Regions from separate parts of the Brenneria rubrifaciens genome, predicted to be linked through region 2. Evidence: predicted binding sites of a transcription regulator. Region 2 holds the regulator's gene; the other holds the start of a gene.
What was found. Region 2 encodes sigma-54, which starts transcription at its own class of promoters, with help from an activator protein. Its sites were predicted from a motif close to GTTGGCACANNTTTCGCTNT; they were not measured.
Positions count from the first base shown of each region.

Region 1: glnA (glutamate--ammonia ligase) is a predicted target of sigma-54. The motif match lies at 10,235-10,254, and genes of this name have one in related genera.

Region 1 is NZ_CP034035.1:3,912,828-3,929,169, reverse strand. Features, by position in the region: gene polA (DNA polymerase I) at 1-2,034, shown strand, start outside; gene spfP (small protein SpfP) at 2,196-2,243, shown strand; gene yihA (ribosome biogenesis GTP-binding protein YihA/YsxC) at 2,469-3,101, opposite strand; gene yihI (Der GTPase-activating protein YihI) at 3,302-3,832, shown strand; gene hemN (oxygen-independent coproporphyrinogen III oxidase) at 4,140-5,513, shown strand; gene EH207_RS17580 (YshB family small membrane protein) at 5,596-5,718, opposite strand; gene glnG (nitrogen regulation protein NR(I)) at 5,982-7,394, opposite strand; gene glnL (nitrogen regulation protein NR(II)) at 7,403-8,452, opposite strand; gene glnA (glutamate--ammonia ligase) at 8,748-10,157, opposite strand; gene typA (ribosome-dependent GTPase TypA) at 10,526-12,349, shown strand; gene yihX (glucose-1-phosphatase) at 12,530-13,141, shown strand; gene dtd (D-aminoacyl-tRNA deacylase) at 13,220-13,657, shown strand; gene fabY (fatty acid biosynthesis protein FabY) at 13,730-14,677, shown strand; gene EH207_RS17540 (AsmA family protein) at 14,710-16,342, opposite strand, start outside.
Region 2 is NZ_CP034035.1:210,565-226,906, reverse strand. Features, by position in the region: gene ibaG (BolA family iron metabolism protein IbaG) at 1-124, opposite strand, end outside; gene mlaB (lipid asymmetry maintenance protein MlaB) at 318-620, opposite strand; gene mlaC (phospholipid-binding protein MlaC) at 635-1,267, opposite strand; gene mlaD (outer membrane lipid asymmetry maintenance protein MlaD) at 1,280-1,831, opposite strand; gene mlaE (lipid asymmetry maintenance ABC transporter permease subunit MlaE) at 1,836-2,618, opposite strand; gene mlaF (phospholipid ABC transporter ATP-binding protein MlaF) at 2,626-3,438, opposite strand; gene EH207_RS01095 (calcium/sodium antiporter) at 3,816-4,778, shown strand; gene kdsD (arabinose-5-phosphate isomerase KdsD) at 4,853-5,839, shown strand; gene kdsC (3-deoxy-manno-octulosonate-8-phosphatase KdsC) at 5,919-6,485, shown strand; gene lptC (LPS export ABC transporter periplasmic protein LptC) at 6,482-7,048, shown strand; gene lptA (lipopolysaccharide ABC transporter substrate-binding protein LptA) at 7,029-7,601, shown strand; gene lptB (LPS export ABC transporter ATP-binding protein) at 7,605-8,330, shown strand; gene rpoN (RNA polymerase factor sigma-54) at 8,380-9,813, shown strand; gene hpf (ribosome hibernation promoting factor) at 9,837-10,124, shown strand; gene ptsN (PTS IIA-like nitrogen regulatory protein PtsN) at 10,222-10,695, shown strand; gene rapZ (RNase adapter RapZ) at 10,866-11,717, shown strand; gene npr (PTS phosphocarrier protein NPr) at 11,717-11,989, shown strand; gene pmbA (metalloprotease PmbA) at 12,051-13,391, opposite strand; gene yjgA (ribosome biogenesis factor YjgA) at 13,619-14,167, shown strand; gene aaeB (p-hydroxybenzoic acid efflux pump subunit AaeB) at 14,210-16,168, opposite strand; gene aaeA (p-hydroxybenzoic acid efflux pump subunit AaeA) at 16,173-16,342, opposite strand, start outside.

The sequences.
Region 1 (16,342 bases), 330 kb from region 2:
AAAACGGATGTTGAGCTTGACCTGAAATGTGAGCAGTTGACGGTCAAAGAACCGGATATCGATGAACTGCACCGTTTATTTTCCCGTTATGAGTTCAAGCGTTGGCTGTCCGATATTGCATCTGGCACCTGGCTGCAAGACAAAAAAAGTCGTTCACCGGCACCGAAGGTTGTCAAAACAGCGGAAAAACATGTCGGCGAGACAGAAACGGTGTCGGTACTTTCTGCTGATGGCTATGTCACCATCATGGATGAAAAGACGCTGCTGGAATGGATTGAGCGGTTAAAAAATGCCGATGTTTTTGCCTTTGATACCGAAACAGATGGGTTGGATACACTGACCGCCAACCTCATTGGACTGTCGTTTTCGATAAAACCGGGTGAGGCCGCTTACCTGCCATTGGCCCATGATTATTTGGATGCGCCAGCACAACCGGATCGCGATCGGGTATTGGCGTTGCTTAAACCACTGTTGGAAGACGAAAAACGGTTGAAGGTCGGTCAGAACCTCAAATTTGATAAAGGTGTAATGAAACGCTATGACATCGAATTACGTGGCATCGCGTTTGATACCATGCTCGAGTCTTATGTCTTGGACAGCGTTGCCGGACGTCACGATATGGATAGCCTCGCTGAACGGTACTTGCATCATAAAACGATCACGTTTGAGGAGATTGCCGGCAAGGGCAAAAATCAGCTGACATTTAATCAGATCGCGCTGGAGCAAGCTGGCCCGTATGCAGCGGAAGATGCGGATGTCACATTGCATCTGCATCAGAAATTGTGGGGGAAATTACAACAGCAGGCTGAACTGCGCCAGGTATTTCAGACCATCGATATGCCATTGGTGCCCGTGTTGTCCAGAATGGAACGGGCTGGGGTGTTGATTGACCCCGTGATTCTGTCTGAGCACTCTAAAGAATTGACGGTTCGTCTGGTCGGGTTGGAAACGGAGGCCTACGAACTGGCTGGCGAAGAGTTCAATTTGTCATCGACAAAGCAACTTCAAGGCATTTTCTACGAAAAGCAGAAGTTGCCTATCCTGAAAAAAACGCCAAAAGGCGCGCCTTCCACCAATGAAGAAGTGTTGGCTGAATTGGCGTTGGACTATCCGCTGCCGAAGCTGATCCTTGAGTATCGCGGGCTGGCGAAGCTGAAGTCTACTTACACCGATAAACTGCCGTTGATGATTAATCCGGCAACCAAGCGAGTGCATACTTCATATCATCAGGCGGTGACGGCGACCGGTCGTCTGTCATCCAGCGATCCCAACCTGCAAAATATTCCGGTGCGTAACGAAGAAGGGCGCCGTATCCGCCAGGCTTTTATCGCCCCGAAGGGATACAGCATTGTTGCCGCGGACTATTCGCAGATTGAGCTGCGCATTATGGCGCATCTTTCCGGCGATAAAGGTTTACTGAGCGCGTTCTCTGATGGGCTGGATATTCACCGTGCCACGGCTTCGGAAGTCTTCGGCGTTGCGCTGGATAAGGTGACGTCGGAACAGCGTCGTAGCGCAAAAGCCATTAATTTCGGCCTGATATATGGAATGAGTGCATTTGGGCTGTCGCGCCAGTTGAACATTCCCCGCCATGAATCACAGAAATACATGAACTTGTATTTTGAACGCTACCCCGGTGTTCAGGAATACATGGATCGTACCCGCCAGCAGGCTGCGGAGCTGGGCTATGTTTCCACGCTGGATGGTCGCCGTCTCTATTTACCGGACATTCGTTCTCGTAACGCAATGGCTCGTAAGGCGGCGGAGCGCGCGGCTATCAACGCCCCGATGCAGGGGACGGCAGCCGACATTATCAAGAAAGCGATGATCGCGATTGATGACTGGTTACAACAGGATAAGCCGCTCGTGAATATGATCATGCAGGTTCACGATGAATTGGTTTTTGAGATTCAAGATTCGGTTCTGGAAGAATCTAAAAGTAAAATCAGAGAGTTGATGGAAGGGTGTATGCAACTCAATGTTCCGCTACGGGTCGATATTGGAACCGGCATGAACTGGGATGAAGCACATTAGGTTATTGTGGATCACATATTTCTGTAATTAAATGACAGAATTGTGTGACATAGTTTAACTTTGTGTAATTGGTCGCCAATTTTCATGAAATTAAACAACAAAAAAACTTTGTTCCGATGAAGAAATAGGGTAGAGTTAAAGACGTAGGGTACAGAGGTAAGATGTTCTATCTTTCAGACCTTTTACTTCACGTAATCGGATTTGGCTGAATTTAGCCGCCCTGGTCAGAAATGACCGGGGCGTTTTTTTTATTCGTCTTCATACCTGATGACTTTCCCTACCGGGCTGTCGCTAGGTAATCGCTCCTGACGATTTTTTTATCGGGCGCTTTCAGGATTAGCTGGTATATCGCGCAATGTGTGATATTTTTGTCAGAAGAATATAGGTTGTAGTGCGGAGGATATTTCACACTAATTATGTGTTTTTACTTGGTTTTATTCTTTTAATTCCTCTTCGCTATGCGGTAGTGTACTGAACCAGTTATCAAGTTTTTGGCGCAGTTTGTCGACGCCCAGTTTTTTCAGTGAAGAAAAAGCTTCTACCTGAATATCCCCCATGAATGGCAGTACGGCTTCACGCACCATGTTAAGTTGAGCTTTGCGCGCGCCCGATGCCAGTTTGTCAGCTTTGGTCAGTAGAACCAGTACCGGAAGCCGTGCATCGACCGCCCACAGTAGCATTTGTTGATCGAGGTCTTTCAACGGGTGGCGGATATCCATCAGTACGACCAGTCCTTTCAGACTATTACGTTTCTGAAGATACTCTCCCAGCGAGCGCTGCCACTTGAGCTTCATGGCTTCCGGCACGTCGGCATAACCGTAACCGGGTAAATCTACCAGACGAACGCCTTCTGTAACTTCAAACAGGTTGATGAGCTGCGTTCTTCCCGGTGTTTTACTGGTGCGCGCCAGATTTTTTTGATTGGTCAGCGTATTCAGTGCGCTGGATTTTCCGGCGTTAGAGCGCCCAGCAAAGGCAACTTCAATACCGCTATCTGTTGCCAGATGGCGAATATCCGGGGCGCTGATGATAAAATGCGTCATGTGGTAGTTATATTGCTGGGTCACAATGATGGTCTCTTTCTGGATCTCTGTCTGGTTGGGGATTATACCTGTAACTGACGATAAAGGCGGTTTTATCTGTCCCAACTACGTTTGACCTGAAATAACGAAAACCATTATCGGTCTATGTGAGCACTTTTTTATTGCCGGGCTTTCTGCTAGATTCCGCCGCAATTCCCATCAATTGTGTACCTGAGAGCAACATTATGAGTTATACCGTTAAAGGGTCCGCCAAACCCAAAATTAAAAGAAAATCCCGTGAAGAACTGGATCGGGAAGCACGCGACAGGAAGCGCCAGAAAAAACATCGTGGTCATGCTGCGGGTAGTCGCGCTCAGGAAAAAGGACAGTCAAACGGAACGGAAGGACAGCGCAGAGCCGCCGATCCTCGTATTGGCAGCAAAAAACCCATTCCATTGAGGGGGCAGGAAACCGTAGCGACAAAATCTAAATCTGTCGCAACAGTCAAAGAAACGCTCACCTCCCTCACGATGCCGCCCGAGGAAGAACTTGCTATGCTGGAGAGCGATCCCCGTCTGGACGCCTTGTTGGATCGTCTGGATAATGGCGAAACGTTGAGCGCTAAAGAGCAGTCATGGGTTGATGAAACGCTGGCTCGTATTGATATGTTGATGGAACAGTTGGGCATCGAACTGCGTGATGACGATGACGACGGAGAGCAACGGGAAGATATGCTGCAACTTCTAAAGCGCAATAACCCGAAAGATGCATTCTGATCGATGAAATGGTTTGTTCTGTTATTAATACTACTGGTTACGCTTTATCTGTTTTGTCTGTTAGTTAAATTATGGTTTCTGTCGAAACGAAAAAAACGATTACACCATACGATTCTGAATGGTCTGTCATCATCAGCGATGCGTTTGACCAGAAAAAAGCGTCGGCAGCGTTTTTAAACGCCATTTATGGCGGCCCTTTGAGGGCAAGTCTCAGGGATGGGAGCGGGTGGGTCTTCCAACAAACGGCGATCCGTAGGGGAGAGACAAGGATACGCCCGCCAATAAAAGACTGGAAGGAGTGAGCAGCATGTCCGTACACGCAGTTGATTGGGATTTAGCCCTGATTCAAAAATATGATTATTCCGGGCCTCGTTATACCTCTTATCCTACCGCGCTGGAGTTTAGTGAACGGTTCGACGAACCTGCTTTTCAGCAGGCTATCGCGCGTTATCCACAGCGAGCGCTCTCGCTGTATATCCATATCCCTTTTTGCCACCGTCTATGTTACTTCTGCGGCTGTAATAAGCTGGTCACGCGCCAGCGGCATAAAGCGGATGAATACCTCGATGTGCTGGAACTGGAAATTCGTCAGCGAGCGCCGCTGTTTGCTGGGCGAACGGTGATGCAAATGCATTGGGGCGGCGGTACGCCAACCTACCTGAATAAAGCGCAGATCGGTCGCCTTATGCGGCTGCTGCATGAACACTTTTCGTTTTCACATCGGGCTGAGCTGTCGCTGGAGATCGATCCTCGCGAAATTGAGCTGGATGTTCTCGATCACCTGCGAGCCGAAGGATTTAATCGCCTGAGCATGGGGGTGCAGGATTTTAACAAAGAAGTACAGAAATTAGTAAACCGTGAGCAGGATGAAAACTTCATTTTTGCGTTGATTGAGAGAGCGAAATCACTGGGTTTTACGTCAACCAATATTGATCTGATTTATGGTTTGCCAAAGCAGACGCCTGAAAGCTTTGCGTTGACGCTACAGCGCGTGGTTGAACTGAGTCCGCATCGCCTCAGTGTGTTTAACTATGCGCATTTACCCAGCATGTTTGCGGCCCAGCGGAAAATCAAGGAGGCCGATTTGCCGAATGCAGGACAGAAGCTGGAAATTTTGCAGCAGACTATCGGTACTCTGACGCAAGCCGGTTACCAATTTATCGGTATGGATCATTTCGCGCGCCCGGAAGATGAATTGGCGATGGCGCAGCGGGCAAGAATGCTGCACCGCAATTTCCAGGGGTATACGACTCAGGGAGACTGTGATTTGCTGGGAATGGGCGTATCGGCGATCAGTATGATCGGTGACAGTTATGCCCAAAACCAAAAGGAACTGAAACGCTACTACGCTCAAGTTAGAGACTCAGGAAATGCGCTATGGCGCGGGTTGCAGTTGACGCAGGACGATTGCATTCGCCGCGATGTCATTAAAATGCTGATTTGTAATTTCCGGCTAAACTACCAGGCGATTGAAGCGGATTATGATATCCATTTTCAGTCCTATTTCGCACAGGATTTGCAGCAGTTGGCGCCATTAGCGGTTGATGGGCTGGTGGACATACAGGAAGACGGGATTGTGGTTACGCCGAAGGGGCGTCTGCTAATCCGCAATATCTGCATGTCCTTCGATAGTTACCTTCGAGACAAGATACGGACGCAGCAGTTCTCACGGGTAATCTGATAAAAGACAGTCGCAATGATGCGACTGTCTTTTATGGTGAAACCTTTTTAGTAAGGACACCGATCGTTGATGTGGCGGCGTATTAACTAAAAAAGTTAATCAGAGCGGCACACAGGATAGCGGCGATCGCTGTTTGCGGTGTATGGCTCGCCGCTGAGCTCAATTCAGCGCTGTGTGTCACTACGGAAATTAATGAATCCAGCATGGTACTCCTCCCGAATCAGCGACACGATCATACTGCTGGCAAGCGGCAAGTAAAGAACAAATTCATGAAAATTTCGTGCGCCGGATTGTATTTTCACGCTAACATTTGCTGCTTGCCGCTATTCGCTTTCCGTGGGGTCGCAAGCGATTCAAAACGGCTTGCTTCTGGGGCGTATCTTGACGGTTTATCTTGATTCGATGCCGTCCGTTATGACCAATATTCCGCGCAAGGACTTGTGCACGTGAATGCACAAGTCCTATTACTCACTCCATCCCCAGTTCTTTCAGCTTACGCGTCAGGGTGTTTCTTCCCCATCCCAATAACCGAGCTGCTTCTTGCTTATGTCCTTGAGTGTGGCGCAATGCGGTGGTGAGCAAGGTTCTTTCCATCTCGGGTTGCGCTTCAGCCAGCAGATTTTGATGACCGGAGCGCAACGCTCTGTCCGCCCACTGCGCTAACAGGGTTGCCCAACTGTCCGGTAGCATCTGCACTGTGGAGTCAGGTGCGGTGGTTTCAAACAGCTCAGGTGGCAAATCCTGGATCAGCACTTCCTGTCCGGCAGCCATGACGGTTAACCAGCGGCAGGTATTTTCCAGCTGGCGAACGTTACCCGGCCACGGCAGTCGTGTAAGCGCCGTTTCCGTCTCTGGATGTAGATTTTTAGGTTCGACACCCAATTCCCTGGCCGTTGCCTGTAAAAAATAGCGAGCCAGGCGGGGAATGTCTTCCCGGCGTTCGCGCAGCGGCGGCAGGTGAACGCGAATCACATTCAGACGGTGAAAAAGATCTTCACGAAACTTACCTTCTTGTACCCGTAGTTCAAGGTTTTGGTGCGTAGCCGCGATGATTCGCACATCCACCTTAACGGCAGCGTAGCCGCCAACCCGATAAAACTGACCGTCAGCCAGCACGCGCAATAAGCGAGTTTGAACATCAAGCGGCATATCACCGATTTCGTCAAGAAACAACGTACCGCCATCGGCCTGCTCAAAGCGCCCCTGACGAATTTGATTGGCGCCGGTGAATGCGCCTTTTTCATGGCCAAACAATTCCGATTCGATTAAATCCTTTGGAATTGCCGCCATATTCAAGGCGATAAAAGGTGCCTTGGCGCGCGGGCTATGGCGGTGCAGGGCATGTGCCACAAGTTCTTTCCCTGTGCCGGATTCACCGTTAATCAGTACGCTAATAGAGGAACGCGACAGGCGGCCAATGATCCGAAACACATCCTGCATGGCGGGCGCTTCACCGATGATATCGGTTGTCGGGCCGCTAATCGGTTGACTACGAACGGGCTGCTGCTGTTCCAGATAATGACTAATAGCACGCTCGACCAACGCGACGGCTTCGTCGATATCAAAAGGTTTCGGCAAGTAGTCAAACGCACCTTGCTGATAGGCGCTGACCGCGGCATCCAAATCGGAATGCGCGGTCATAATGATGACTGGCAGCATAGGATGACGCTGCTTTATCTGTTGCAGTAACGCCAGTCCATCCATTCCCGGCATACGGATATCGGATAACAGTACGTCTGGCGTTTGCGTTGCCAACGCGTGCAGAGCCTGGTTTCCGTTATCAAATGTTGCACAGGTTAAGCCCGCACCAGTGAGTGCACGTTCGAGCACCCAACGGATGGAGCTATCGTCATCGACAATCCAGACTATCCCTCGTTGCATTGTGAACCTCACTGGCGAATGGGCAGATAAACCGAAAATTTGGTATGACCTGGCCAACTGTTGAATTCAATTTTACCGGAGTGTTGATCGATAAGACTTCGCGCAATGGACAACCCCAGACCAGTACCACCTTCCCGGCCGCTCACCATCGGGTAGAACAACGTGTCCTGTAACTGGGCCGGCACGCCGGGGCCGTCGTCTTCGACATCAATGCGCGCAGCAAGGCGATAACGCACGCCATGTAAGGTGAGCTGAAATGCGGTACGAGTGCGCAAAGTGATGGTACCGCCTTCTTCACCTAACGCCTGTAGCGCATTACGCGTGATGTTCAGTAAGACCTGCTCAATCTGGTCTGGATCGTGAGTGAGCTCTGGCAGACTGGGATCGTAATCTTTCACCAGCGTCACGTTGTCCGGCTTTTCCAGAGAAACGAGTTGACATACCCGTTCCGCCACCTGATGAATACTTTGGGTGACATGCAGGCCGGGCTGCTGAGGACCAAGCAGGCGGTCAACCAGATTACGCAGGCGGTCCGCCTGCTCAATGATCACTTTGGTGTATTCGGTCAGCGCCGGATCGGGAAGTGCTTTAGAGAGCAATTGCGCAGCGCCTCGTAATCCACCCAGTGGATTTTTTATTTCGTGTGCCAATCCTCTTACCAGATCGCGGGCGGCCTGTTGCTGAGCATGCTGGAGCTGTTCCTGGCTGAGACGGCGTTGGTTATCCATCGGTGCCATCTCCAGCAAAATGAAGTTATTCTGCACCCGTTGCGCGGTGAGCGACATAATATGCGCTTTGCCGTCCACGACGATGGTCACTTCGTTATCCGTAAAACCTTGCCCTGAATCCAGACTCTCACGCATCAAATCTATATTCAGAGAAAAATATCCCAGCAATTCAGGCAAAGGCGTACCTGATAATTTACGAGAACTCTGTGCCAGTAATTGTTGTGCCGCTGGGTTGGAATAGTGAATCGCCAGATCGCTATCCAGCAGTAATATGCTGTTAATTAAAGAAGTTAGGATCTGCCCAGCATCGGGCAGCGTGCCTGTTGCCATAACGCAGACTCCCGCACCCTATCAGTGCATAGTAGTGTATATGATGTTGTAATTTCAGAGCTCGTGGAGAAAAAAGCCCATCTTTAGATGGGCTGAAAAATTTCCACGGCAACAAAAAATTTTCAGGAAAAATTTTTTAATAATGCAAAGCGTTAGTCTGTAGGGCGAACCCCATGGATGGGGTGACGAGCAATAGCTCGTCACTAAAAACAGACTGAACATTGATTTTGTCAGTAGCCCAAACGTCAGCACGATCGCGCTACTGTGTCATTGTACGGCTAATCACGGTTTTTGATTACACGCTATAGTACAGTTCAAACTCAACCGGGTGCGGCGTCATGCGAACACGATCATTCTCTGCTTTACGTAGTTCGATGTAGGCATCAATCGTGTCATCAGTGAATACGCCACCGCGGGTCAGGAACTCGCGGTCCGCATCCAGTGCGTTCAACGCTTCTTCCAAAGAGCCTGCAACGGTTGGGATTTCACTGGCTTCTTCCGGCGGCAGATCATATAGGTTCTTATCCATTGCATCGCCAGGATGGATTTTGTTGATGATACCGTCAACGCCAGCCATCAGTAGCGCGGAGAATGCCAGATATGGGTTAGCGGCCGGGTCCGGGAAACGGACTTCAATGCGGCGCGCTTTCGGGCTGGCAACGACCGGAATACGGATAGAAGCGGAACGGTTACGTGCGGAATAAGCCAGCATTACCGGTGCTTCGTAGCCCGGAACCAGACGCTTATAAGAGTTGGTGGTCGGGTTGGACAGGGCGTTGATGGCTTTAGCGTGTTTGATGATTCCGCCAATGTAGAACAGCGCGGTTTCAGACAGGCCGCCGTATTTGTCGCCAGAGAACAGGTTTGTCCCGTTTTTGGACAGCGACATATGGCAATGCATACCGGAACCGTTATCGCCGAACATTGGTTTCGGCATGAACGTTGCGGTTTTACCGAATGCGTGAGCGACGTTATGCACAACGTATTTGTAAATCTGGATTTCGTCGGCTTTCTTGGTCATGGAGTTGAAGCGGGTAGCTACTTCGTTCTGACCTGCGGTTGCAACTTCGTGGTGATGCGCTTCAACCACCAGGCCCATTTCTTCCATAGTCAGACACATGGTAGAGCGGATGTCCTGTGATGAATCAACCGGAGGAACCGGGAAGTATCCGCCTTTGACTGCCGGACGATGACCTTTGTTGCCGTCTTCATATTCTTTGCTGGAGTTCCAGGCGCCTTCAATATCGTCAATAGTGACATGAGAACCGGAGATGCTGCTGCCGAAGCGCACATCATCAAACAGGAAGAATTCAGGTTCTGGTCCAAATAGGACGGTATCGGCAATACCGGAAGAGCGCAGGAAATCTTCGGCCCGCTTAGAGATAGAACGCGGATCGCGGTCATAACCTTGCATCGTGCCGGGTTCGAGAATGTCACAGCGAATATTCAGCGTGGTTTCTTCAAAGAAAGGGTCGATAACCGCAGTGGTGGCATCCGGCATCAATACCATGTCGGATTCGTTGATACCTTTCCAGCCGCCAATCGAGGAACCGTCAAACATTTTACCTTCTTCAAAGAAGTCAGCATTAACCTGGTGAGCTGGAATAGTGACGTGCTGTTCTTTGCCCTTGGTATCGGTGAAGCGCAAATCAACAAACTTCACTTCATGTTCATTCAGCATCGTCAAAACATGTTCTACGGACATACTTGGTTCTCCCGATTGTCATTTATCGTCGTGGAACGAATATCATTATGGATTGATGTTGTTACCGTGCGTAGACTAAAGCTAAAAGTGTGCCAACTTTTTAAATGCGAGCAATGTGTTGCCCTTTGGGGGCTTTTCGCCTGAAAACCACTGCACCATTATAGCGTGTAGCACCATGTTGGTGCTTTCTTGTAAATCGTAGCACTATAATAGTGCAATAATTTGCGCTTGTAGCGCTTTTGCACCGCGAAAGGGATCACAAAGCTGGCAGTCATCAGTTGTTTATCATTGATGCTTGTGATCTTGTTTAGTCCCTCGATTAATCCGTGTACAATAGCGCGCTATTTCTAAATGCCTGAGGCAAAGCTGTGATCGAAAATTTGCGTAACATCGCCATTATTGCGCACGTTGACCATGGGAAAACCACCCTGGTCGATAAGTTGTTGCAACAATCCGGAACTTTCGGAGAACGTACTGAAGCAACCGAACGTGTAATGGACTCCAACGATTTGGAGAAAGAGCGTGGGATTACCATCCTCGCCAAAAATACCGCCATTAATTGGAAAAACTACCGCATTAACATTGTGGATACCCCAGGGCACGCCGACTTCGGCGGTGAGGTAGAACGCGTAATGTCGATGGTTGACTCGGTGCTGTTAGTCGTTGACGCGATGGATGGTCCGATGCCGCAGACCCGTTTCGTGACTAAAAAAGCATTTGCTAATGGTCTGAAACCGATTGTGGTGATCAATAAGGTTGACCGTCCCGGCGCCCGTCCTGACTGGGTTGTCGATCAGGTGTTCGACCTGTTCGTGAATCTGGATGCAACGGATGAGCAACTTGATTTCCCAATCATCTACGCTTCCGCGCTGATGGGTATCGCGGGTAACGACCACAATGATATGGCGGAAGACATGACCCCGCTGTATCAGGCGATCGTTGACCATGTCTCTGCGCCGCAAGTAGAGCTTGATGCGCCGTTCCAGATGCAGATTTCTCAATTAGACTATAACAACTACGTGGGTGTTATCGGTATCGGCCGTATCAAACGCGGTAAAGTTAAACCTAACCAGCAGGTTACTATCATTGATAGCGAAGGCAAAACCCGTAACGGTAAAGTCGGTAAGGTGCTGACCCATATGGGTCTGGAGCGTATCGAAGCTAGCCTGGCCGAAGCGGGCGATATCATTGCTATCACCGGTCTGGGCGAACTGAACATTTCCGATACCATCTGTGATGTGAACGCGGTTGAAGCTCTGCCGGCGCTCTCTGTTGATGAACCCACCGTGACCATGTATTTCAACGTCAACACTTCGCCATTCTGCGGTAAAGAAGGTAAGTATGTGACGTCTCGTCAGATCCTTGAGCGTCTTAACAAAGAATTGGTGCACAACGTCGCGCTGCGCGTAGAAGAAACCGAAGATGCCGATGCGTTCCGCGTTTCAGGCCGTGGTGAGCTTCACCTGTCGGTTCTGATCGAAAACATGCGTCGTGAAGGTTTTGAGCTGGCGGTTTCCCGTCCGAAAGTGATCAATCGCAAAATTGATGGCCGTATGCAAGAGCCATTCGAGAACGTGACGCTGGATATCGAAGAACAGCATCAGGGTGCCGTTATGCAAGCTATGGGCGAGCGTAAAGGCGATGTTAGGGACATGATTCCTGACGGCAAAGGTCGTATCCGTTTGGATTACCTGATCCCGGCACGCGGTCTGATCGGCTTCCGTACTGAGTTCATGACCATGACGTCCGGCACCGGTCTGCTGTACTCCACGTTCAGCCACTATGATGACGTGCGTCCGGGGGAAATCGGTCAACGTCAGAACGGTGTTCTGATCTCAAACGGTCAGGGTAAAGCGGTTGCGTTCGCCCTGTTCGGTTTGCAGGATCGCGGTAAACTGTTCCTGGGTCACGGTGCGGAAGTGTATGAAGGCCAGATTATCGGTATTCACTCACGCTCAAACGATCTGACGGTAAACTGTCTGACCGGTAAGAAGCTGACCAACATGCGTGCTTCGGGTACGGATGAAGCGACAACATTGGTTCCGGCCATCAAAATGTCTCTGGAACAAGCGCTGGAGTTTATTGATGACGACGAACTGGTTGAAGTTACGCCATTGTCCGTGCGTATTCGTAAGCGCCATCTGACGGAAAACGATCGTAAACGCGCTAGCCGCGGTCCTAAAGAGAGCTGATTTTTATCAGTCATTTCTTTTGTGAATAGCGCACCTTCGGGTGCCCTATTCACGCGTGGCGTTTTCCTGCTTACATTTTTTATACCTTTGCTTCCATTTTTTTCCTGCTTATCCTCCCTGTTCAGTTCTGCGATTTCCCGCTACAGTGAAAAACCAACGGTTACATCATGAGGAGAGGCCATGCTTTATATCTTTGATTTGGGCAATGTCGTCATCGATATTGATTTCAACCGGGTATTAGGTGTCTGGAGTAAGCTGAGCAGCGCGCCGCTGGCGACGCTGAAAGAGCGTTTTGTCATTGGGGAGGCGTTTGAACAGCATGAACGCGGTGAAATCAGTGATGAAGAATTTGCCGTTCGATTATGTGGTGAAATGGGCATTTTGCTGAGCTTTGAGCAGTTTTCCGCAGGATGGCAGGCTATTTTTGTGGCGTTGCGTCCGGAGGTAATCGCGATTATGCAGCAGCTGCGGAAAAATGGGCATCGTGCCGTGATCCTTTCCAATACCAATCGTCTGCACTGCAATCATTGGCCTAACCTGTTTCCTGAGGTGGAGAATGCGGCCGACCGTCTTTATCTCTCGCAAAATATCGGTTTGCGTAAGCCCGAAGCGGCTATCTACCAGCATGTGCTGACGCAGGAAGGTGTCACACCGGAACAAGCCATCTTTTTTGATGATAACCCTGCCAATGTTGCTGCTGCCCAGGCGCTGGGGATCCGCAGCATTCTGGTGACCGACCGTCAGGTGATCCCTGACTTTTTTGCCACTCAGTCAGCGGCGTCCGGCGTGTGAGCCGTTGTTGATCGGAGTCATCGTACATTGCTGCGATGAGTTCTGCCAATGTCATAAAAACAGGAGTGAAAACGTTCTATGATCGCGTTAATTCAGCGGGTATCCAGTGCCAATGTCACCGTGGACGATGCGATTATTGGTGAGATTGGGCAAGGATTGCTGGTATTGCTGGGCGTTGAGCAAGGCGATGATGAACAAAAGGCTGAGCGGCTTTGCGAACGGGTTCTGGGTTACCGCGTGTTCGCTGATGAAAATGGTAAAATGAACCTTAATGTCATCCAGGCGGAGGGCAGCGTATTAGTGGTATCACAATTTACGCTGACGGCCGATACCCAGAAGGGAATGCGCCCCGGTTTTTCCCGTGGCGCTACCCCTGTGCAAGCCGATCGGCTCTATCAGTATTTTGTCGGGCAGTGCCGTGAACGGGCCATTCATACGGAAACAGGGCGTTTTGCCGCAGACATGAAAGTTGCACTGGTTAACGATGGTCCGGTGACATTCTGGCTACAGGTATAATGTATTTTTTGATGAGGCGTGATTTAAGTAATGCACGGTTTTAATGAGGAAAAGTTTCAATGAGGCATGGTCATGTATCACCTGAGAGTACCTGAAAGCGCGGAAGAACTTGATGCGTACTACCAATTCCGCTGGGAGATGCTGCGTAGACCGCTGCATCAGCCGCTTGGCTCTGAGCGTGACGCTTATGACGCGCTGGCGCATCACCAGACGGTGGTTGATGAACAAGGGCGGCTGGTGGCGATAGGACGTCTCTCTATCAATGCCGATAATGAAGCGGCAATCCGGTTTTTAGCGGTGCATCCAGGGGTTCGCGGAAAAGGGTTGGGGACATTGCTGGCCATGACCCTGGAATCGGTGGCGCGTCAGGAAGGCGTAAAACGGGTGGTCTGTAGCGCGCGTGAGGACGCCAAGGGTTTCTTCGCCAAGCTGGGTTTTGTCGATCAGGGGGAAATCACCGTGCCACAGACCACGCCGATAAGACATTTTCTGATGATTAAACCGGTTGAGACGCTGGATGATATTTTACATCGCCCGGATTGGTGCGGTCAGTTGCAGCAGGCCTGGTATGAGCACATTCCGCTAAGTGAAAAAATGGGTGTACGCATTAGCCAGTATACCGGGCAGAAATTTATTACTACCATGCCGGAAGCAGGTAACCAGAATCCTCATCACACCTTGTTTGCCGGGAGTATGTTTTCGCTTGCCACGCTCACAGGCTGGGGATTGATCTGGCTGCTTTTGCGCGAAAGACGTTTGGGGGGAACGATTATTCTGGCCGATGCGCATATTCGTTACAGCACGCCAGTGACGGGCAGGCCCAGCGCGATTGCCGACCTTGGCTCACTGAGCGGTGATTTGGATCGTCTCGCCCGCGGACGCAAAGCCAGGGTGCAACTGAATGTGGATCTGTTCGGCGATGAGAAAAAAGGCGCGATGTTTGAGGGCGTTTATATTGTTTTACCCGCGCATCCCGAAGTACCGCTGGAACAGGGTGGGGGCGGGTCTGAAATACGGTGATGGCGTGGCCGCCATCACCCATGCTTATCTGCCTATTGTGCGGCAGGGGTCAATTCGCCCTGGTCCATTTGCTGATTGATGGGTTGCCCGTTGCCGTCAACGCCCTGAAGCGAACCATTCAGCGTTGGCTTCAACGGCGTACTGGCGGCGAGTCGTCCGTTGAGCTGCAATTGCAGGTTCGAATCGCCTGTGGGGGCTGAAGGTGATGTCGGCCATCCCCAGCGCGTCAAGATAACCAACGGAACGGAACGTCCTGTCATCGTAAATGAAAACGCACGGGCGGGTTGCTGGCTGACAGTGGCTTTGGCTTCCAATAGACCCGTCTGCACAAACGTGCTGAGTTCGGTGATGGAAATCTGATCGTCATTGGCTGTCAGGGCCAATGACGGACGCCGGATATCCACCCTGTTGAAGGTGGCGTCGCTAGCGTTCAAATTCAGACTGCCAGCCCAAATACCCCATTGATGATTACGCGCCAGCGTCAGATCGCGACCATATCCATCCAGCGCAGTAAGTTGGAATGGAAAATCCGGGTTGATGTCGATCAACAGGTTGCGGTTCGCCGTGAATTTTCGGAGGTTCACCTCTGCCAGCCAGTCCGGTAGCGACGTTTGCCAGTATTGACGCCAGTCGCCCGGCAGCGTGTATTCCAAGCCCGCCACCACGAATTCATCCAACTGCAAACGGTGGTTACTGCGCTGCCAACTGCCGTTGGTACGCAGCAGGCCGCCTTCCCAGCGCGTAGTGAACTGTTTGATACCCACGCCGTTCGGCGAGAGCGCCAGATTAACGATAGGATCAATGAAGTGCATGCCGCCGTTGACAATATCAGTGGCGTTGAAAGACAGCTCGCCGTCCTCGCTTTCCCAGTCGCCTTTTTTAAAGGTTACGCCCTGTAGCGTCACGTCAAGATCGTTAAACGCCCAACCCGGCCCTTCAATTCGGGCATCAATCAAATCAAAGCGATTGACCGTCACTGACGGGATGTGGGTCACCGGCTCCCAAAAATCCCGCATGTTTAGTGGGGTTTGCAGACGAACATTGCTGAGTCGCAGATTACCAATTTGCCAACTGCCATCTTCATCCCGGCTGGCGTTGCCCGTGAGTTGGCCTTGCGCGACATCGGCGCCGAAATTACTTAAAATAAGCTGGTTGTGGTTGATTTCACCCTGCATCAGCACCTGACTGGCGGGAATGTCATTAAGGCGCATTGAACTGGCGCTGAGCTGAAAGCGCCCCTGCTTGCCCAGTAAATATCCTGTTTCTGGCCGCCAGGGCGTCATACCGCCGTTGATGATCTGACCATTTAAATGCCAGTCGCCGTCTTGTGCCCGTACTGCCATCGAACGTAATTGTAAAACGTCTGCTTCGACGGGCAGCGTGACGTCTGTCGACGACAGATCCAGCGTGCCCCCTTCCAGCGTCAGGCTGGAGAAGTGACGTGGGTCGGTTATCTGACGCGCGCTGAAGCCTGCCGAGACGGTAGGCGCGGAGAGTGTCGGAGGCTGATCCTTGCGGCCGAAAATCACGTCTTTCAACTGAATATGGTCGGGTGAAGACCAGTCATGATTGATTTTACCTAATGAAAGCTGATAGCGGGTGTTTTGATTCACCCAGTTGCTGACCCAGCCTGCCGCCCATGCCGTTTGCAGTAATACATACAAA
Region 2 (16,342 bases):
GACTCATGCCAGCGAAAAGCGCACCTATGGCGATAACCTGAAAGTGGCTGCCATCACCGGTAACATGGGCTTCCTCCAGCGCCAGCGCCTTCATCAGCACATCTTTAATTTCGTTATTTTCCATCGCTCTCGATTTCTATGCCAGGGGGGATGATAATCAGGCTGGTATCTTAGATGAATACCACGCTATCTTAAACAAAGAAATCCCCTAAAAATTGCCGGGCGTGATTTTGACGCCGCTTGTGACGGCCCGAAGGGTGGCGGGCAGAGAGCCCGCCTTAAACAAGGGGATTCCGATATCCCTTCATCAATGGCGATCAGGCCATTTGAGACACGGGGATGATTTCATTCAGGTTATAAAGTGCAATCAGCGTTTTTAGCCGTTCGCCGGCCCCAACAATTTTCAGCCAGCCGTCTTGCTGAGACGGCTGGTGATAAAAATGCATCAGTAAAGCCAGCCCCGCCGAGTCAACACGTTCCAGACCGGAAACATCCAACGCCGTTTTACCCGCCAGCAGTGTCTCCCGCTGTTCCCAGAGCGGAAGCAGCGTTTCGCGATCCAGATCGCCGGTTAACACCAGCGTCGATTCCTGTGACTGCCAGCTCAATGCATTCGCCATGTCTCTGCCCAGAATTAATTGTTTTGCTTATCCAGCGTGATCGGCCGTTTCGCCGCCGCCTCTAGCTGTTGGGTCAGGCCATCAACGCCTTTTTGACGCAATGTCGCCGCCCATTCATTTTGCTTGGTCGTAATCATACTGACGCCTTCGGCTATCATGTCATAAGCCTGCCAGTTACCGGTTTTGCTATTTTTACGCCATTGGAAATCCAGACGCACCGGCGGGCGGCCGCCGCTATCAATGATTGAAACGCGGATGGAAATAATATCGGCATTTCCCAGCGGCTGATCGGGCGCAATCTGGTAAGTCTGACCGTGATATAACGCCAGGGCTTGTCCGTATGCTTGCTCCAGATAAGCTTCAAATGCCTTGAAATAGGCATCGCGCTGTTCAGACGTCGCCTCTCTGTAATAGCGTCCCAGTACCAGCGCCCCGGCGTAGCGCACCTGTACATACGGCAACAACTCTTCACTCACAATCGTACGCAGGTAATCCGGGTTTTGCTTGATACGCGGCTGTTCAGTTTTCAACCGGTTAAAAGTCTTTTCTGCCGCTTCTTGCATCAAACGATAAGGATTTTTTTGATCAGCAGCGTTGGCTAATGGCGCCACCACCAGTAAAGCCACCATCAGTAAACGTTTAAACATGCAGATATCCTCTTATGGATGTGGAGTAACAGGCTGGCTCTGAGGTTCAGGCGATGCTGGCCCGGAACCTGCCTGACCTGCATTATCCTCGCTATTGCCGCCGCTTCTATATAAGAATTGACCGATGAGATCTTCCAATACCAGGGCGGACTTGGTGTCCTGAATGACACCGCCGTCTTTCAGTGTTGACGTGCCCATCTCTTCATCCTCAAAACCGACATTCATGGCCAAATACTGCTCGCCCAGCAAGCCGGAAGTGCGAATTGCCAGAGAACTGGTATCAGGAATGTGGTCATAGCGCTGCTGAATATCCATCGCCACACGGGGAAGGTAGGTTTTCTCATCAAGCGAGATATCCACCACCCGTCCAATCACCACGCCGCCAATTCGTACCGGTGAACGCATTTTCAGGCCGCCGATATTGTCAAACGTCGCGTACAAACGGTAGGTGGGCTCACTACCGATCGACTTGAGATCGGCTACCTTCAGGCACAAAAAGAGGATGGCGCACAGCGCAATCAGCAAGAATGCGCCAACCCAAACTTCATTTTTCTTTGTTTGCATTGAATCAGTTCCCAAACATCAGTGCTGTCAGCACAAAATCCAATCCCAACACCGCGAGCGATGAATGCACAACGGTACGGGTGGTCGCCCGACTGATCCCTTCTGAAGTAGGAATCGCATCATAGCCGTTAAACAGTGCAATCCAAGTCACGGTAATCGCGAAGACGATACTTTTAATCACGCAGTTCAGTATATCCTGCCGCCATTCGACGGCCCCCTGCATGGCAGACCAGAAAAAACCGCTGTCGATGCCTTTCCAGTCAACGCCAACCAGCGCCCCTCCCCAGATACCGACAGCGACAAAAATCACCGCCAGTAACGGCATACTGATCAGCCCGGCCCAGAAACGCGGCGCCACGACGCGGCGTAGTGGATCAACCGCCATCATTTCCATGCTGGACAACTGCTCGGTCGTCTTCATCAGACCAATTTCCGCCGTCAGCGCCGATCCGGCCCGACCGGCGAACAGCAGCGCGGTGACCACAGGGCCGAGTTCACGCAGCAGAGAAAGCGCCACCATCATGCCCAGACTGGCTTCCGCGCTGTAGGTGGTCAGAACAAGATAACCTTGTAAGCCGAGAACCATACCGATGAACAGACCGGATACCATGATGATTAACAGGGACTGAACACCGACGCTATACAGTTGTTTGATCAGCAGCGGCCACTGTTTCCTGAATTCAGGCTTGCCCACCAACGCATTAAACAGCATCAGTCCAGCACGGCCAAACGAGGCACAGGTAGAAATTCCCTGACGTCCCAACGACGCCAACGCCTGTAATAACATAAGTCCGTTAACCCCCTGAACCTAACAGCGCGGTTTTATAATCATCCGCCGGTAAACGAAAAGGGACGGGACCATCGGCAATGCCATCCATAAACTGGCGCACCCGGGGTTCGTCGTTCATTTTCAGTTGTTCCGACGTACCTTCCGCCACGACGTGCCGTTCGGCAATGATATAGGCGTAATCGGCAATGCTCATGACTTCCGGCACATCATGGGAGACGATAATGCAGGTAACACCCAGCGCATGATTCAGTTCATCAATCAGTTTGACCAGAGTTCCCAGCGTTATCGGGTCCTGCCCGACGAAGGGCTCGTCGAACATGATCAATTGCGGATCGAGCGCGATTGCCCGCGCCAACGCCGCGCGCCGCGCCATCCCGCCGGAAAGTTCCGCGGGCATCAGATTGGCCGCCCCTCGCAACCCCACCGCCTCCAGCTTCATCATCACCGTGCTGCGAAGCAACGGCTTCGGCAGCCGGCTGTGCTCGCGCAGCGGCCAGGCGACATTATCAAACACGTTCAGATCGGTAAATAACGCGCCAGACTGAAATAACATGCTCATTTTCTTGCGGGCGTTATAGAGATCGGTGCGCGACAACGACGGAATATTGTCGCCGTCAAACCAGATTTCCCCGCTGTCCGGCTGAAGCTGCCCTCCAATCAGGCGCAACAATGTCGTCTTACCGATACCGGACGGCCCCATAATCGCGGTAACCTTCCCTTTGGGCACATTCAACGTGATATCTGTAAAAATCTGCCGTTCTCCGCGCCGAAAGCTCAGACCGCGAATCTCAACCAGATTGACACCATTATGATTCATTATTTCATATTCCTTGCCGATCAACGTGTTATCTACGATCCTCTGTTTTAAACGAATAGCGATAATGCGTCCTTATCTCTAAATCCTAATGGCTGATACTCTGCAAAGCCCGAGTTTTACAAAAACTTACCCTAAGTTCTTGTCTAAAATGGCCGAACATCACCGCCATAGGTTTTACTTTTCCGTCTTACACAGTCAGAATTAACGCTGATGATGGAAACGTATTTTATTTGAAATTCATCCAGAAATGCTGGTTATAAACTTATATACCTCAATAATTCGAGTTGCAGGAAAGCGGCAAGTGAGCGCAGCCAACGCTCATGCAACTTGAAGTATGGCGAGTATAGCCAGTGATTATACCTTAAAAAGGACGCTGAATGCTTTTTGCGACGGTACTGCTGTTCGTTGGTTTAATATTGCTGGTATATGGTGCCGATCGTCTGGTGTATGGCGCCGCCATTCTCGCGCGCACCATCGGCCTGCCGCCTTTCATTATCGGTCTTACCATCGTCGGCGTCGGGACATCGCTGCCCGAACTGATTGTTTCCGTAACCGCCGCATTAAACGATCAGATCGACATGGCGGTCGGCAACGTACTGGGCTCGAATATCGCCAACATTCTCTTGATTCTCGGCAGTGCGACGCTCATCCGCCCCCTGGCCGTTCATTCAGAACTGTTGCGCCGGGAATTTCCGCTTATGCTGCTGATCACCGTTTTATGTGGCTTTTTATTACATGATAGCGACCTGAGCCGCACTGACGGCATGATTCTCCTGACCACCGCCGGGCTGTATCTGTTCCTGATAATCCGCATGACGCGTCTGGCGCAACAAGAAGGCGTGGATAGCCTGACTCGGGAGCAGTTGGCTGAACTGCCCCAGGAAGACAGTAATCAAACGGTCGCCATTTTATGGCTGATCCTCGGTCTGATTATTTTACCGATGGCCGCGCGTATGGTGATCGATAATGCCACCGTGTTGGCCCGCTATTTTAATATCAGCGAACTGACCATCGGCCTCACCGTGCTGGCGATTGGCACCAGCCTGCCTGAATTGGCCACCGCCATTGTTGGTACGTTGAAAAAGGAAGATGATATTGCGCTGGGCAATCTCATCGGCTCGAATATTTTTAATATCGCCATCGTGTTGGGCGTACCGGCGCTGCTTTCACCCGGCGCAGTCAATCCCCTTGCCTTCCGGCGCGACTATTGGGTCATGCTAGGAGCCAGCACGATACTGGCGGCGCTGTACCTCAGCAGGAAACGCCGTATCGGACAGGGCGCGGGCGCGCTGTTACTCTGTGCGTTTTTCGTTTATCTCTCGGTGCTGTTCTTTGTGTAATTAGCGAATGGCTGGGTTAACCCGAACATCAGCGCATTCACTAACAGCATCAAACCAAGCAGGATCACTCAGGTATGTCACATTTTGAACTCCAACCCGGTTTTGATTTTCAGCAGGCAGGCAAACAGGTTCTGAATACTGAGCGCGAAGGTCTGGCACAGCTCGATCAGTACATTGACGATAATTTCACGCAGGCCTGCGAAAAAATATTTCACTGTCAGGGAAAGGTGGTCGTGATGGGAATGGGAAAATCCGGCCACATTGGTTGCAAAATGGCGGCGACGTTCGCCAGCACCGGAACCCCCGCTTTTTTTGTTCACCCCGGCGAAGCCAGCCATGGCGATTTGGGCATGGTCACGCCGCATGACATTGTGATTGCCATTTCCAATTCGGGTGAATCCCACGAAATCCTGTCGTTAATCCCAGTACTGAAACGCCAGCAGATTTTCCTGATTTGCATGACCGGCAATCCTGAAAGCACCATGGGAAAGGCGGCGGATATCCACCTGTGCGTCCATGTTCCGCAAGAAGCCTGCCCTTTAGGTCTGGCGCCGACCAGCAGTACGACCGCGACGCTGGTGATGGGAGATGCGATGGCTGTCGCACTGTTGCAGGCGCGGGGTTTTACCGCCGAAGACTTTGCGCTCTCCCACCCCGGCGGGGCTTTGGGCCGCAAACTTCTGCTGCGCGTCAGCGACATCATGCACTCGGGCGAAGAAATTCCCCATGTCTCCCACAATGCCTCCCTGCGCGATGCGCTGGTGGAAATAACGCGCAAAAATTTAGGGATGACGGTAATCTGCGATGCGGACATGAAAATCCTCGGCATCTTCACCGATGGCGATCTGCGCCGAATCTTCGACATGAAGATTGACTTGAACAACGCCCGCATTGCTGATGTGATGACCGTCGGCGGCATTCGGGTCACGCCGCAAACGCTGGCCGTGGAAGCACTGAACCTGATGCAGTCACGCCATATTACGTCGCTGCTGGTGGCGGAAAACGATCGTCTGGAGGGGATCGTTCATATGCACGATATGCTACGTGCAGGCGTGGTGTAATCCGTCATCATGCGCCAACCCGCGATAGTGAAGTAACTACTTGTAGATCCATAGCCAAAAGAACCAAGGATAAACATCAATGAGTGAAACCAGGACGCAAACCGATACCTGTTATGGGCCTGTCGATCAACAGGTGCTGGATAAGGCCGGTAAAGTTCGTCTGTTAATCTGCGATGTTGACGGCGTGATGTCGGATGGGCTGATTTATATGGGAAATCACGGTGAAGAATTGAAAGCGTTTAACGTCCGCGACGGTTACGGCATCCGTTGCCTGCTGACGTCCGGTATCGAAGTCGCCATTATTACCGGCCGAACGGCCGACCTGCTGGTAGACCGTTGTAAAACGCTGGGGATCACCCATCTTTATCAGGGACAGTCCGATAAGGTTTTGGCCTTCAACAATCTGTTGGATAAACTGACGGTAACCGCTAGCCAGGTCGCCTATATTGGTGACGACCTGATCGACTGGCCGGTGATGGCTCAGGTGGGCTTAAGCGTTGCCGTGGCTGACGCTCATCCGTTGCTGCTGCCGCGGGCTGATTATGTTACGCGCATCGCGGGCGGTCGCGGCGCGGTACGTGAACTTTGTGATTTAATCCTGTTTTCACAGGGTAAGCTGGAGCAGGCCAAAGGGTTGTCGATATGAGTAAAACTAAGCGTTGGCTGACCGCTTTGCTGGCACTGCTTGCCCTCATTCTGATCGGCTGGACTATTACAGATAATGAAACGGTGACGCCGACAGACAGTGCGAGTCCGGCCGTACCGGTATATACCAGCGAGAAAACCACCACCCAGGTTTACAGCCCGGCCGGAAAGCTGAGCTACCGTCTGATCGCGGACAAAGCGGAATATTTCAATGACGAGCAACTAAGCTGGTTTACCACCCCGGTGGCGACAATGTTTAACGAACAGGGGACGGCGACCTGGTCGGTGCGCGCGGACCGCGCCAAGCTGACGAAAGACAAAATGCTCTATCTATACGGTCATGTCGAGGTCAACAGCCTGACACATGACTCACAGTTGAAGAGAATCAAAACCAATAATGCCAAGGTAAATCTGGTCACTCAGGACGTCTCTTCCGATGATGAAGTCACCCTGTACGGCGCCAGCTTTACGTCCAACGGGATGAGAATGCGCGGGAATCTGCGTAATAAGACAGCCGAGTTGATCGAAAAGGTAAAAACCTCTTATGAAATTCAAAACCAATAATCTGATGCGTCACACCCTGATCGCCAGTTCGCTGTTAGCCGTCAGCGTTTCTGCGCCGGCCGTTACCGGGGATAACAACCAGCCGATTAATATCGATTCAGAACAGCAGTCTCTGGACATGCAAGGCAATACGGTAACGTTCACCGGAAATGTCGTCGTAAAGCAGGGAACGATAGAAGTCAAAGCCGACAAAGTCGTCGTTACCCGGCCACAGGACGCAAAGGGCCGTGAAGTTGTTGAAGGCTACGGCAACCCCGTCACTTTCTACCAGATGCAGGACAACGGCAAGCCAGTGAAAGGCCATGCCCGGAAAGTCCGTTATGAACTGGCCAATGACTTTCTGGTATTGACCGGCGACGCCTACCTGGAGCAGATGGACAGCAATGTGAAAGGCGACCGAATCACTTATCTGGTGAAACAACAGCAGATGGAGGCTTTCAGCGATAAAGGTAAACGTGTTACTACGGTATTGGTTCCCTCTCAACTTCAGGAAAAAGAGAACAAGAACGCCGCCTCCCCCTCTCAAACACCGCAACCGAGAGTCACCGAATAACTTATGGCAACATTAATCGCAGAAAATTTGGCTAAGGCATATAAAGGCCGCCGAGTCGTGGAAAACGTCAGTCTTACCGTTAACTCCGGTGAAATCGTTGGGCTACTGGGGCCGAATGGCGCGGGGAAAACCACCACATTTTATATGGTTGTCGGTATTGTCCCGCTCGATGAAGGGCGGATAGTAATTGATAGCGACGATATCAGCCTGCTGCCCCTGCACGACCGCGCTCTGCGCGGGATCGGCTATTTACCGCAGGAAGCGTCGATCTTTCGCCGGCTGAGTGTCTACGACAACCTGATGGCCGTTTTGCAGATCCGTAAAGATCTGACCTCGGAACAACAGGAAGACCGGGCGAACGAGCTAATGGAAGAATTCCATATTATCCATTTACGCGATAGTCTGGGACAATCGCTCTCCGGTGGAGAACGGCGCCGAGTGGAAATCGCCCGTGCGCTGGCGGCAAACCCTAAATTCATCCTGTTGGATGAGCCATTTGCCGGTGTTGACCCCATTTCGGTGATTGATATAAAAAAAATAATTGAACATCTGCGTGACAGCGGACTCGGCGTGTTGATTACCGATCATAACGTCCGTGAAACGCTGGATGTTTGCGAGCGCGCCTACATTGTGAGTCAGGGACACCTGATCGCCCACGGTTCACCGACCGAAATCCTTGCCGACGAGCAGGTAAAACGCGTCTATCTGGGCGAAGGCTTCCGACTCTGATAGGGTAGGGTTTCAAATTAAATAATAGATAAGGAAGTTAGCGCTACTTATGAAGCAAGGTTTGCAACTCAGGCTTAGCCAGCAATTGGCCATGACTCCACAGCTACAGCAGGCAATCCGTCTGTTGCAACTGTCCACGCTTGAACTGCAACAAGAGATTCAACTGGCGCTGGAAAATAATCCGTTACTCGAGCAGTCGGACAATCACGAAGAAATAGAGTCATTCGAGGCGGCCGACAGTGATTCGCTGGATACCGGCGAAGCGCTGGAACAGAAAGATATGCCGGAAGAGTTGCCGCTTGACGCGACTTGGGACGAAATCTATTCCGCGGGCACGCCATCCGGCACCGGCACCGATTACCGGGATGAAGAGTTACCCATCTATCAGGGGGAAACGACGCAAACCCTTCAGGATTACCTGATGTGGCAGGTGGAGTTGACGCCCTTTTCAGATACCGATGCGGCGATAGCGACGTCCATCGTTGACGCGGTGGACAACACCGGCTATCTCACCGTGCCGCTGGGAGATATTTTGGACAGCATTGGGGATGAAAACGTCACGCTGGATGAAGTGGAAGCGGTGCTCAAGCGGGTACAGCGCTTTGATCCGGTGGGCGTTGCCGCGCGCGATCTGCGTGACTGCCTGCTGGTACAGCTTTCCCAGTTTGCTGAGAGCACGCCGCGCCTCGCGGAAGCCAGGCTGATTGTGAGCGACTTCCTCGATTTGCTGGCCAACCATGATTTCCGCAGCCTGATTCGCTCAACCCGCCTGAAAGAAGAGGTGTTGAAAGAAGCGCTGGCGCTGATTCAATCCCTCGACCCCCGTCCGGGCCAATCCATCAACACGGGTGAGTCCGAATATGTTATTCCTGACGTGCTGGTGCGCAAAATCCAGGGACGTTGGGTGGTCGAACTGAATACCGACAGCGTGCCGCGGCTACAGATCAATCAGCAATACGCCGCGCTGGGCAACTGCGTCCGTAGCGACAGCGACGGCCAGTTTATCCGTAGTCATTTGCAGGAAGCGCGCTGGTTAATCAAAAGTCTGGAGAGCCGTAATGATACGCTGCTCAAAGTGACCCGCTGTATTGTCGAACAACAGCAGGATTTTTTTGAACAGGGTGAAGAATTCATGAAACCGATGGTGCTGGCAGATATCGCCCAAGTGGTGGATATGCATGAATCCACCATTTCCCGGGTGACCACACAGAAATTTCTGCACAGTCCGCGCGGCATTTTTGAACTAAAATATTTCTTCTCCAGTCACGTGAATACCGACAGCGGAGGTGAGGCTTCGTCAACGGCTATCCGGGCACTGGTGAAGAAGTTAATCGCCGCGGAAAACCCCGCCAAGCCATTAAGCGACAGCAAGCTCACGCTGCTGCTCGCCGAACAGGGCATCATTGTGGCGCGGCGGACGGTGGCGAAATACCGAGAGTCTTTATCTATCCCACCATCAAATCAGCGTAAACAACTGGTTTGATCTCAACAGAGAAGGAAGAGACGATGCAGCTCAACATCACCGGACACCACATCGAAATTACCGAACCTTTACACGATTTCGTGAACACCAAATTCTCCAAGTTGGAGCAATACTTTGATCGCATCAATCAGGTCAACGTGGTATTGAAAGTGGAGAAAATACAACAAATCGCTGACGCCACGGTTCACGTCAACGGTGGAGAGCTGCACGCCACATCAGAAGCGCTAGATATGTACGCCGCTATCGATTTGCTGATCGATAAGCTGGCTCGCCAGCTTACCAAGCATAAAGATAAGCTGAAACAGCACTAGTTTCTTCTCTTGTCCCGTTGGGCAAGAGAACAGACCCGGCTCATGCGCCTGTGGGCCGGGCTCACCAGAAGTAAAAGCGCCGTTAAGTGAATATAAAATGAACAACGATCCCGTTTTGCAACTCAGCACCGTGTTACGTCCAGAGTGCACCCGAAGTTCGGTCCATTGCCAAAGTAAAAAGCGGGCATTGGAAATTATCAGTGAGCTGGCGGCCAAACAGCTTAATCTCTCCTCACAGATTATTTTTGATGCCATTCTCACCCGCGAGCGAATGGGCAGTACCGGTATCGGCAATGGTATTGCCATTCCACATGGAAAGCTTGAGGGGGATAACGTGCTGGGAGCAATCGGCGTCTTTATCCAGTTAGAGCAGCCTATCGCTTTCGATGCCATTGATAATCAAGCCGTTGATTTGCTTTTTGCCTTGCTGGTTCCGGCAGAACAATGTAAAACCCATTTACATACGCTGTCGCTCGTCGCCAAACGCCTGGCGGATAAAACGGTTTGCCGGCGCTTGAGGGCGGCGCAAAGCGATGAAGAGCTCTATCAGATCATGACGGAAACCGGTTAAGTCAAATGACGGCAATGCTGACGATGAATGGCGACCCGATCGGGGATCAACGGTTCTTGGGGGCAGAGAGTGCTTGCAATCTGTGTTCTAACAATTCATTTTCTAGCCATTCACTATAAACACAACGGCAGCAAGAGTTCGCCATCACGCTGCCAGAGGGGAGTCGTCAGATGGTGCTGATGATCGTCAGCGGTCGCTCAGGGTCGGGGAAATCTGTCGCCCTGCGCGCGCTTGAAGACATGGGGTTCTACTGCGTAGATAACCTGCCAGTGGTTTTGTTGCCAGAGCTGGCCAATACGCTTGCGGCACGCAATATTTCCGCCGCGGTCAGCATTGATGTACGCAATATGCCGGAATCCCCGGAAATCTTCGAGCACGCGATGGAACAACTGCCGCAAAGCTTCTCACCGCAACTGTTATTCCTGGATGCCGATCGCAATACGCTAATCCGCCGTTACAGTGATACCCGCCGTCTGCATCCCTTATCCAGTAAAAATCTGTCGCTGGAAAGCGCCATTGATGAAGAAAACGATCTGTTGGAACCGCTGCGCTCGCAGGCCGATCTGATCATCGATACCTCCGAGATGTCGGTGCATGAGCTGGCTGAAATGCTGCGTACCCGCCTGCTGGGTAAACGGGAACGCGAACTGACGATAGTATTTGAATCTTTCGGCTATAAACACGGTATTCCCATTGATGCCGACTATGTGTTTGACGTTCGCTTTCTGCCCAACCCGCACTGGGATCCGAAGCTGCGTCCGATGACCGGTCTGGACAAACCCGTCGCTGCCTTCCTCGATCGGCATACTGAAGTCCACAATTTTATCTACCAGACGCGCAGCTATCTGGAACTGTGGCTTCCCATGCTGGAAACCAACAACCGCAGCTATCTGACGGTGGCGATTGGCTGTACCGGGGGAAAACATCGTTCGGTGTACATCGCGGAGCAGTTAGCTGATTATTTCCGCTCACGCGGCAAGAACGTTCAGTCGCGCCATCGCACATTGGAAAAACGTAAATAATGACCGTCAGACAAACAGTTGAAATCAAGAACAAGCTGGGTATGCATGCCCGGCCCGCCATGAAACTGTTTGAACTGGTGCAGAGTTTTGACGCGGAAGTGATGCTGCGCAACGACAGCGGTACGGAGGCCGAAGCCAGCAGCGTCATTGCCATGCTGATGCTGGATTCGGCCAAAGGCCGGCTCATTGAGGTCGAGGCCACAGGCCCGGATGAGGTATCGGCGCTGGCGGCGGTTATCCAGCTATTTGAAGCCGGGTTTGATGAAGAGTAATGCTTTTCGGCTTCGCGGCGCAGCGGCAATCGCATAAAGCCGATGACCGCCCCGCCGTGGTTTATTCTCCCGCAATCTTCATTTCAGGCAGCAGCACCGAGCCGCACTGAATATTGCTGCGTGTTTCAATATCGTTGCCGACCGTCACGATGTTGCGCAACATGTCTTTCAGGTTGCCCGCTATGGTAATCTCACTGACCGGATACTGAATTTCGCCGTTTTCCACCCAGAAACCGGACGCGCCACGAGAATAGTCCCCCGTTACGCCGCTGACGCCCTGTCCCATTAGTTCGGTCACCAGCAGACCTTTGCCCATCTGTTTAAGCAAACCGTCGAAATCCAGCCCCTGTCCGGCAATGCGCCAATTATGAATCCCTCCGGCGTGTCCGGTGCTTTTCATGCCCAGCTTACGCGCGGCATAGCTGCTCAGCAGCCAGGTCTGTAAGACACCGTCTTTCACAATCTCACGTTGCTGAGTGCGTACACCTTCATTATCAAACGGCGCCGACGCCGGCCCTTTGCGCAAATGCGGCTGTTCTTCAATAGTGAGCCACTCTGGTAAAATCTGCTGGCCCAGTTTATCCAACAGGAAGGTCGATTTACGGTACACGCTGCCGCCGCTGATTGCGCCGACCAGATGGCCGAACAGTCCGGTCGCCACTTCAGCGGAAAACAGTATCGGCGCCTGCATGGTCGGTAACTTCCGCGGCGACAGACGGGATAACGTTCGGCGCGCGCACTCTTCGCCCACCCATTCCGGCGTTTTCAAATCATCCAGCGAACGACCAACGGTATAGGCGTAATCACGCTCCATATCGCCATTCACTTCGGCAATCACAGAACTGGACATGGAATGACGGCTGGAGCAGAAGCTTTGCAGCATGCCGTGGCTGTTGCCAAACACTTTGATACCGTAATGACTGTTGAAACTGCCGCCTTCGGTATTGGTGATGCGTTTATCCGCCTTCAGCGCAGCCTGTTCCGCGCGCGCGGCCAGTTCGATACCCCGCTCCGCATTCAGTTCCGCTGGGTAAAAGAGATCCAGATCCGGCGCGTCAAAGGCCAGCAGATCGTTATCCGCAGGCCCGGCAAAGGGATCGGCGGAGGTGTAACGGGCAATATCCAACGCCGCCTGCACGGTGCGCGCGATCGCATCCGGGCTGAGGTCGGTGGATGACGCGCTGCCTTTGCGCTGCTGGTAATATACCGTAATGCCCAGCGCGCCATCACTGTTAAATTCAACGTTTTCAACTTCACCATAGCGGGTGCTCACGCCAATGCCGGTGGTTTTCGACACCGCGACTTCCGCCCCGTCAGACCCCGCCCGCGCCAGCGCCAGCGCCTGTTCAACCGCCTGTTCCAGCGCTGCGCGCTGTTGTGCAACCTGAGTGATTATTGCCATTGTTCTGCCATAATGAGTGAGGAAATCAAAGCCAATATATACCTGCAACTCGAAAGATGAAGGGGGTAGCATAGAACTTTTAAGTCTAACAGGATCTTTAGACAATTTCGCACAAAGCCCAAACCTGTTAGGATCGGCCTCTTTTTACGACGAGCGACCTGCCTGTCATTTTCGGCGTCGCGGCAAGCGCCGTTAAAAACGCGCCCGGAAATTTTTAGGAACCCACCATGAGCAAGAAACCCGCAGACTGGCTTGATGATGTCCCGGACAATAACGAAGACGATGATGATGAAATTATCTGGGTCAGCAAAAGCGAAATAAAGCGCGATGCCGAAGCGCTGAAAGATCTCGGCGCGGAGCTGGTAGAGCTGGGTAAAAACGCGTTGGAGAAAATCCCGCTGGATGATGATCTGCGCACTGCGGTAGAGCTGGCGCAGCGAATCAAGAAAGAGGGCCGCCGCCGCCAGTTGCAGTTGATCGGTAAAATGCTGCGCGCCCGCGATCCTGAACCCATCCAGGCGGCACTGGATAAACTGAAAAACCGTCACAATCAGCAGGTGGTGCTTTTTCATAAGCTTGAACTGCTGCGCGACCGTCTGGTGGCTGAAGGGGATGACGCCATTCCCGACATATTGGCGCTTTATCCACATGCCGACCGTCAGCAGCTACGCTCGCTGGTGCGCAACGCGCAAAAAGAAAAGGCTGCGAATAAACCGCCGAAATCCACCCGTCAGATCTTTCAGTACCTGCGTGAATTGTCAGAAACCGAAGCGTGACAGCGGATTTGGGGTGACCACCGCGCCCCTGGGTTAGCGCGTCTAATCACTCAACGCGTGCTGATATTTACGCAACATGGCGATTAAACGTCCTACCGATGCCGTCATGTCCGGCGACACCTGCCGTTCAGTCAGTTTCTGCTGGTACTCCCCCAGCTCATCCAATAGTTGTGCAAAAGAGTGGCTGCGCGTGGTTTCCCGCCGCGCGCCAATCACCTGCTGCGCCGTGGCGCGGATCCGGCGATGAAAAGCGGAGAGCGACTTATCCGGCGGGATTGCCAGTAAACGCAGGCGCTGATGCGCGATAATCAACGATAGCGCCAGACGGTATTTGGCAATATCGCCGGGGAACATGTTCAGCAGTAAAAACAGCTGCTGGTAGAGCGCGGGTAAGTGGTTATCTTTGCGCCGCGCCTGATTGGTCGTCAATGCCGATACCGCACGGTAAACAAAACGATTCAGCAACGTGCGTCCGGTGCGGGCTTTCGCATTGTCGCGGATCAGCAAAATGACCAGCAATGCCAGAAAACAACCGATAATCTGCCCGATAGCGCTATCCAGAAACTGACTGATATCGAAGGTCATCGGGTTATCCAGCACCAGAATATTAATCGTACTCGCCAGTGCGCCCAGCGACCCCAGACGCCGCTTTTGCACCTCGATACCCAGGAAGAACGCCATCGTCCCCAGGCTGATGCACAGCAACAGCATGCTCTGCTGCGTGGCGGGCATGATAAACATAAACATCAGCGCCCCCAGCGGCAGCGCGAAGATTGTGCCGTAAAGGAAATCAATCGCCATCATTTTGGGGTTCGGCAATCGCATCGCCAGCGACGTCACCACGGCAATCATCACCATGCAAACGCTGCCCGACGTCCAGCCGGTACTTAGCCAGAATAAGCAGCCCAGCGCGGTCGCTACTCCCGTACGCAATCCGTTGATCATGGCATGGTGGGCTTCAGCGGATGGTACTTTAACCTCAACATCGCTGCTCAGCACCTCAGCCTCTACTTTGCTGATGCGTCCGTTGGTCTGCACGCCTTTGGTCAGCAACAAGTAGCGGGTTGCGGTTCCGACCCAGCTACTCACCGTAGGCGGGATCGCCTGACTATCGCTGGCCACCATCAGATGCCGCAGCGATTTCAGACGCTGATGGACATCCCGCATCGATTCAACCGGCTGATCGATAACCCATTTCAGGCTGCCTTTCATCCATGAAGGATGGTCCTGTAAAATCAGATAGGTTTCGCAAGCCTGGGTAATCAGCGCCAGCGATTGCGTATGCATTGATTTCAACCGGCGGTTGCTGTTCTGCCAGCGCGACGATTCCATCATCAAATAACTGCGCATACCATTCAGCGCTGTCGTTTTACGCACCAGCTCGTGCCAGGCGGTATCGATCACCGCTTTTTCCGCCTGACTGATACACAGTTGCAGCAACCGATACTGATCCACCAGCAGCGCGTCGATGCTACGGTCAATATCTTGCTTTATCGAACGCGGCGAGAACGCCAAATCAGCCAGAATCGCGCACACAATCCCCAGTACAATTTCACTACAGCGCTCGACGGCAAACTGTGGGGTCAGCAGCGGCGTTCCCTGCGCGGTGACGATGATGATCAACGCCGTGTAGCCAGCCAGCCCAACCCCATAGGCGTTTTCAACTTTGACCAGTGAAGAGAGCCAGGTACACACGCCCGCCCACAAACAACACAGCATCAGCATCAGAACCGGCGCGCGGATCGTCGCAATAATGATGACTAACGCACCGATACAGCCGATAAACGTCCCGATAATACGCAACATGCCGCGATGACGGATCGCGCCGGAAAACGGTTCGCCTCCCGCTGCAAAAGCCGGGCCGGCAGCAACGATGGCCGCCGTCAGCACTGACCAGCGCGGAGTTTCCAACTGCAAATGGAAACCCAGCAGCAAAGACAGGACAATGGCGAAACTCAGCTTAAACGCAAAACGGAAGCGCAAAAATATTGGGTTTTTCATGATGTTAACCGAACTCACGCAGGCGGTATAACAGACGAATCAGCGGCGATGGCTTTTTATCGTTGTTGACCTGCTCGCCGGTAATGACGACGGTGGCGGTGGTGCCGGCCGGATACAGATCGCCCATTTGACGATCGAGTTTGATTTTCACAGGCACGCGCTGTGCCAGACGCA